2 regions of the Bradyrhizobium sp. AZCC 1693 genome follow, and region 1 is predicted to be linked to the other one. Evidence: riboswitches for the same ligand, from Rfam matches in the RefSeq annotation. Region 1 holds a riboswitch; the other holds the start of a gene.

Region 1 (3,459 bases):
TGATGTTGGCGGGACCGAACATCCAGCCGATCCGCAACGCCGCCAGCCCGTGAATCTTGGAAAACGTATGCGTCATCACGGTGTTTTCGGTGGTCGCCACCAGCTCTAAGCCGAGCTCGTAATCGTTGCGCGACACGTAGTCGGAATAGGCGGCGTCCAGCACCAGCAGCACATGCGCAGGCAACCCGGCGCGCAGCCGCTTGACCTCGTCGAACGGCACGTATGTCCCGGTCGGGTTGTTCGGGTTGGCCAGCCACACCAGTTTTGTGCGCGGCGTGACGCGCGCGAGGATGGCGTCGACGTCGGCGGTGAAGTCGGTCTCCGGCGCAATGACGTTTTTGGCGCCATTCGCCATCGTGGCGATCGGATACACCAGAAAACCATGGGTGGTGGAGATCGCCTCGTCGCCATGGCTGAGATAGGTGTGCGCCAGCAGATTGAGGATTTCGTCCGAGCCGGCGCCGCAGATGATGCGGTTCGGATCGAGCCCATAGGCGCGGCCGATCGCCTCACGCAGCACCCGCGAGGTGCCTTCCGGATAGTCCTCCAGATGCGCCGCCGCCTGCTTGTAGACTTCGATCGCCTTCGGCGACGGCCCGAACGGGGTCTCGTTGGCGGACAGCTTGAACACCTTGCGGCCCGGCTCCGGCACCGGCGTCTTGCCGGGCGTATAGGGCGCAATATCGAGAATGCCGGGATTCGGCACGGGGCGGTTCATCTTCTGGCTCCGGATATTCAGGACGGCTTAGGACCTGGCTGCCCCGTTCGGGGGCACCGTATAGCGCGTTGCGTGGCTGCCGACGAGAGCCGACGAGCGCACCGAGGCGCCGGCCTTGATCAGCGCGGTCTTGATCTTGTCGAAGCCGGTGCCGGCATCCGACACCAGAAGGGCCGCGCCGTCGAAGGCGGTATCGGGCACGGCGACGATTTCGGCGAGCGGCGCCAGCGCGCGAGCGATATCGGCGTTCCAGCCGGCGACGCGCACGCTCCACATCTGGACCTCCGTCACCATGGCGTCGTCGGCGACCCGCGAGATCACGAACACCGGAAGCGCCGCCGGATGATCGGCGCGTTCGAGGAACGGCAGCCGCGCGATGATCTTTGGCGCGCCGTCCGTTTCCAGCGCGAGCCACCATGGCGTGCGGCTCGATATCGCCGACACCAGCGCCAGATCGCCCTTCGATTTCGCCACCGCTTCCACCGCGGCCTGTGCGCTGAAATGGCCGACATAAGGCACGACGAAGCCGAAGTGAAAGCGCGCCGAATCCCGCATCGCGGGCTCGCCGACCGAGACATCCGCATGCACCGCGAACGGCGCCTGGACATAGGTGAAGGTCGAGATGATGACGCGCCAGATGCTCTCGATGGTGTCGAGCGGCAGGATGCCGCGATGGCGCTGCACCAGCTGCCGCATCATGCCGGCCTCGCGCGCCGGGCGGAACGCGGAGCCGACTTCCTGGGTCTGCTTCACCTGGATCAGCCGGTCGATGATGTCGCCGCGCGCCATCAGGAGGCGATGGACCTGCTCGTCGATCGCATCGATTTCCTTGCGCAATTCCTGCAGCGAGGGCGGGGCCGGGGGGGCCTTGGACGGTGCCTTCGACGGTGCCTTGGACATCCTGAAAAACCTTGGTGCCGGAACAGCCCGATGCGGCCGGCAGACAGTCGCATTGATTAGGAAAGACGGGCGCTGAAAGCAAAGAGAAACGTCACGGGCCAGCCCTGCATGATCAGGTTAACCATGGTGTCCAGCCCCCGCCTGCCTTGACGAAATGCCTGGGCCGGACTAGCTTTGTTCCATTCCGTGGTCATTTGAGCCGGCCGGCTTGCAGCCACGTTAAACAACTCGCTAAACAGGCCGGGGACAGAGTTGATCCCGGCCGAACTTTCGTTCAGGCCGGTTTTTTATGGCCTGATTCCGTCCGTAGAGCCTCCGCGAGGAGGAAGGTCGCCACGATGACAAACGTGCATTCGTTACCGAGCCCGTCGATCCTCAACGAGGATCGCGCCCATGAGGCCGATCATCCGACGTCGCTGGTGGCGAAGTTCGGCGCCGAGCAGCCCTTGAAGCTCGATTGCGGCATCGATCTCGCACCGTTCCAGATCGCCTATCAGACCTATGGCGAACTGAACGCCGACCGCTCCAACGCCATTCTGATCTGCCATGCGCTGACGCTGGATCAGCACGTCGCCAATGTGCATCCTTTGACCGGCAAGGCCGGCTGGTGGGAGATCATGGTCGGTCCCGGCCGTCCGCTCGATACCGACAGATACTTCATCATCTGCGCGAATGTGATCGGCGGCTGCATGGGATCGACGGGGCCGGCCTCGACCAATCCGGCCACCGGCAGGGCCTGGGGGCTGGATTTTCCTGTCATCACCATCCCCGATATGGTCCGCGCGCAGGCCATGCTGCTCGATCGGCTGGGCATCGAAACATTGCTGTGCGTGACCGGCGGATCGATGGGCGGCATGCAGGTGCTGCAATGGACCGCCGCCTTTCCGGAGCGCGTGTTCTCGGCGCTGCCGGTCGCCTGCTCGACGCGCCATTCGGCGCAAAACATTGCGTTTCATGAACTCGGCCGGCAGGCCGTGATGGCCGATCCGGACTGGCATCATGGGCGCTATTTCGAACGCAGCACCCATCCGCATCGTGGATTGGCCGTGGCGCGGATGGCCGGGCACATCACCTATCTCTCCGACGCCGCGCTGCATCGCAAGTTCGGACGGCGGATGCAGGACCGCGAGCTGCCGACCTTCTCGTTCGACGCGGATTTCCAGGTCGAAAGCTATCTGCGTTATCAAGGCTCGTCCTTTGTCGAGCGTTTCGATGCCAACAGCTATCTCTATCTGACGCGCGCGATGGACTATTTCGATATCGCCGCCGACCACAGTGGCGTGCTGGCGCAGGCGTTTCTCGGCATCAAGACCCGCTTCTGCGTGGTGTCGTTCACCTCGGACTGGCTGTTCCCGACCTCGGAATCGCGGGCGCTGGTGCACGCGCTGAACGCGTCGAGCGCGCGGGTGTCGTTCGCCGAGATCGAAACCGATCGCGGCCACGACGCCTTCCTGCTCGACGTGCCGGAGTTCTTCGACATTGCACGCGCCTTCCTGGAATCCGCCGGCAAGGCGCGTGGGCTCTCCAACGGTGCGGGCGGTTGACATGGCGGTTCAGGAACCGGCCTTGCCGCTCGGCGGCATAGCGCCCGATCGCACCGGCAAGTATCGCACCGATCACCTCCTGGTCGCCGACATGATCGGGCGCGGCTCGAAGGTGCTCGACGTCGGCTGTGGCGATGGCGAGTTGCTGCAGCTCCTGGAGAGCCGCGGCATCGATGGCCGCGGCATCGAGCTGTCGCGCGAGGGCGTCAACCGTTGCGTCGCCAGGGGGCTCGCCGTGGTGCAGGGCGACGCCGACACCGACCTCGTCAATTATCCCGATGACGCCTTCGACTACGT
Region 2 (3,459 bases), 1.6 Mb from region 1:
CCGCCGGATTGCCGCCGGTGCTTATTCAGGTGGGCAGCGATGAAATTCTCAGGGACGACGCTGTCCGCATGGCGGAGAAGCTGCGCTCACACAATTCGCGCAGCAAGATCGAGATATGGCGCCGCATGCCGCACGCCTGGCATTTGTTCGTGCCAATGCTGCCCGAGGCCCATCGGGCGATTGCGCAGATCGGGAAATTTATCTCCGGCGTGCGCGGCTGATGCAAAGGTCAGACCCGGAAATGCTTGGAGAGCTTCAACCCCTGCGCCTGGTAGTTCGAGCCGATGCGCTGGCCGTACATGGCGTCGGGCCGCGACAGCATCTTCTCATAGACCAGCCGGCCGACGATCTGGCCGTGCTCGAGAATGAACGGTACCTCGCGCGAGCGCACTTCGAGCACCGCCCGCGCCCCCTGCCCGCCGGCGCCGGCATAGCCGAAGCCGGGATCGAAGAATCCGGCATAATGCACGCGGAATTCGCCGACCAGCGGATCGAACGGCACCATTTCGGCGGCGTAATCCGGCGGCACCTGCACGGCTTCCTTCGATGCCAGGATATAGAACTCGCCGGGATCGAGGATCAGGCTGCCGTCCGGGCGGGCCGGAATCGGCTCCCAGAATTCGTCGACGGCATAGCCGCCACGGCGGTCGATATCGACGACGCCGGTGTGGCGCTTGGCGCGGTAGCCGACGAAGCCTGATGTATTTTCGCCGGAGAGATCGACGGACAGCGCCACGCCGTTGGCGAGATCGGCGTCGTCGATATCGACCAGCCGCTCGGCGCCGTGCAGCGCGTCGAGTTCGTCGGCGTTGAGGATGGCGTCACCGGTGCGGAAGCGCACCTGGCTGAGCCGTGAACCCTCGCGCAGCAGCACCGGAAACGTCTTCGGGCTGATCTCGGCATAGAGCGGGCCGTGATAGCCGGCGCCGATCATGTCGAAGCGGCGGGTGCCGTCGGCGATCACGCGGGTGAAGACATCGAGCCGCCCGGTCGAGCTTTTCGGATTGGCGGCCGCCACGATCTGCGGCGGCAGCGCGAGGCTCTCCAGCAGCGGCACGATGTAGACGCAATTGGTCTCGAGCACCGCGCCGTCGGAGAGGTCGATCTCGTGCAGCTTCAGCTCGTCGATGCGCTCGGCGACGGTTGAGCCGGGACCGGGCAGAAAGCTCGCGCGCACCCGGTAGGCGATGTCGCCAAGCCGCAGATCGAGGCTCGCCGGCTGGATCTGGCTTTCGACAAAGGGATATTCCGGCAGGATCAGGCCCGCATCTGCCATCGCCGCGATCATGCGGTCGGGCAGAATTCCGTTGGCGTCGGGCGGAAGCGTGAACGGCACGGCGCGATCCTCAATACGGCCCAAAACTCATCCAAACCTCGTAAATATGGGCTTTTAGGGGTTATCCGATGGCCGCCTTGACGGGAAGGGCGCGAGGTAATATCAGCATGACTTATCCCGTGGTGATTTGAGCCGGCCGGCTTGCAGCCACGTTAAATAAGTCGCTAAACAGGCCGGGGACACGTGTGATCCCGGCCTGTGGAAATTTTTCCAGGCCGGTTTTTTGTGACCATTTTTCAATGGTGGTCATGGCGGAGGTCACATGTCTGAGACTGGTTCTACCAAGCATTATCGTCCCGAAACCCGCCTTGTCCATGGCGGCACGCTGCGCTCGCAATTCGGCGAGACGTCGGAGGCGCTGTTCCTAACCCAAGGCTACGTCTACGACAGCGCGGAGCAGTGCGAGGCCCGATTCAAGGGCCAGGATCCCGGCTTTATCTATTCGCGCTATTCCAACCCGACGATCGAGATGTTCGAGCGCCGCATGATCCAACTCGAGGGCGCGGAAGCCGCGCGCTCGACCGCAACCGGCATGGCCGCGGTGACGACCGCGATCCTCGCACCGCTCCGGGCCGGCGACCACGTGGTCGCTTCGAAAGCCCTGTTCGGCTCGTGCCTTTACGTGGTGCAGGATCTGCTGCCGCGCTACGGCATCGAGACGACGCTGGTCGACGGTCTTGATCTCGACCAGTGGCAGCGCGCGTTGCGGCCGAACACCAGGTCCTTCTTCCTGGAGAGCCCGACCAATCCGACGCTCGACGTGCTCGACATCCCGGCGATTGCCGAGATCGCGCACAGTGGCGGCGCACGGCTGATCGTCGATAACGTCTTCGCCACGCCGATCTGGCAGAGCCCGCTTTCGCTCGGCGCCGACGTCGTGGTCTACTCCGCGACCAAGCATATCGACGGCCAGGGCCGCTGCCTGGGCGGCATCATCCTGTCGTCGGAAGCTTTCATCGCCGAGCACATCCACAACTTCATGCGCCAGACCGGGCCGTCGCTCTCGCCGTTCAACGCCTGGGCCCTGCTCAAGGGCCTGGAGACGCTTGGCGTGCGCGTGCGCGCGCAGACCGAGACGGCGGGCAAGGTCGCCGACGTGCTCGCGTCGCACCCGAAGATTTCGCGGCTGATCTATCCCGGCCGCGCGGATCATCCGCAGGCGGCGCTGGTGAAGAAGCAGATGCGCGCCGGCTCGACGCTGGTCGGCTTCGAGGTCAAGGGCGGCAAGCAGGCCGCGTTCCGCTGCCTCAACGCGCTGCAGATCGCGCGCATCTCGAATAATCTCGGCGACGCCAAGAGCCTCGTCACCCATCCTGCGACCACGACGCATCAGCGCCTGACGCCGGAGGCGCGCGCCGAACTCGGCATCAGCGAAGGTTTCATTCGCTTCTCGGCCGGGCTCGAGCATGCCGATGATCTGATCGAGGATTTTGCGGCGGCGCTGGAGAAGGCGTGAGTGATTGCAACGCATGACAATGTCGTCCCTGCGAACGCAGGGACCCATAACCACGGGGAATTGTGAGTTAGGCAAGACGTCTGCTACTGCCTTTGATCATTTGGGCCGCGGCGTATGGGTCCCTGCGTGCGCAGGGACGACGGTGATGCGTTAGCCCAGCGTTACATCGGCCGATACGTGCGCTCGTCGCAAGGCGGTTGGCACAAAATATCGAAAACAACCCCATGCACAGTAGCCTGGTATCATTGGCGTGGATGCCTTGAGCGATCTGGTGATGGATGGCGCGCTAGCGCAACTACATCGGTCTGTACGCCCGCACGTCGGCGGGCACGTTGACGCCGAGCTTGATCTGGCCGACCGATTTGATGATGTCGTCGCCGAGCAGTTGGGCGAAGCAGGCGTAGCCCCAGTCGCTCATGTGCAGGCCGTCGGAGATGACGAAATTCTCGATCGGGATCGCCTGCTTCTCGTGCCAGTCCCTCATCACTTCGAAGCGCGGGAACACTCCGACGCGACGGAGCTCGGCGACCTTTGAGAGCAGCTTCACCATCTTGCCGGCGTTTTCCGCCTTGGCGGTGACGGCCGGCGAATATTGCGGATCGACCAGCACGAGATCGGCGCCCGCGGCCTGAATCCGCGCGATGCCCTCTTCCACGACCTTCGCGGT

Evidence for each region. A riboswitch is a leader RNA that binds a small molecule or an ion and turns the genes downstream of it on or off. The one in region 1 is predicted to bind S-adenosylmethionine.
Region 2: another riboswitch for S-adenosylmethionine. It lies ahead of V1293_RS21085 (O-succinylhomoserine sulfhydrylase); the one in region 1 lies ahead of metX (homoserine O-acetyltransferase MetX).

The regions. Positions count from the first base shown of each region.
Region 1 is NZ_JAZHSD010000001.1:6,045,279-6,048,737, forward strand. It holds gene hisC (histidinol-phosphate transaminase) at 1-718, opposite strand, end outside; gene V1293_RS28675 (chorismate mutase) at 746-1,618, opposite strand; SAM riboswitch at 1,795-1,874, shown strand; gene metX (homoserine O-acetyltransferase MetX) at 1,957-3,162, shown strand; gene metW (methionine biosynthesis protein MetW) at 3,164-3,459, shown strand, end outside.
Region 2 is NZ_JAZHSD010000001.1:4,401,009-4,404,467, forward strand. It holds gene V1293_RS21075 (alpha/beta hydrolase) at 1-221, shown strand, start outside; gene V1293_RS21080 (2'-deoxycytidine 5'-triphosphate deaminase) at 230-1,336, opposite strand; SAM riboswitch at 1,446-1,525, shown strand; gene V1293_RS21085 (O-succinylhomoserine sulfhydrylase) at 1,599-2,792, shown strand; gene V1293_RS21090 (SGNH/GDSL hydrolase family protein) at 3,088-3,459, opposite strand, start outside.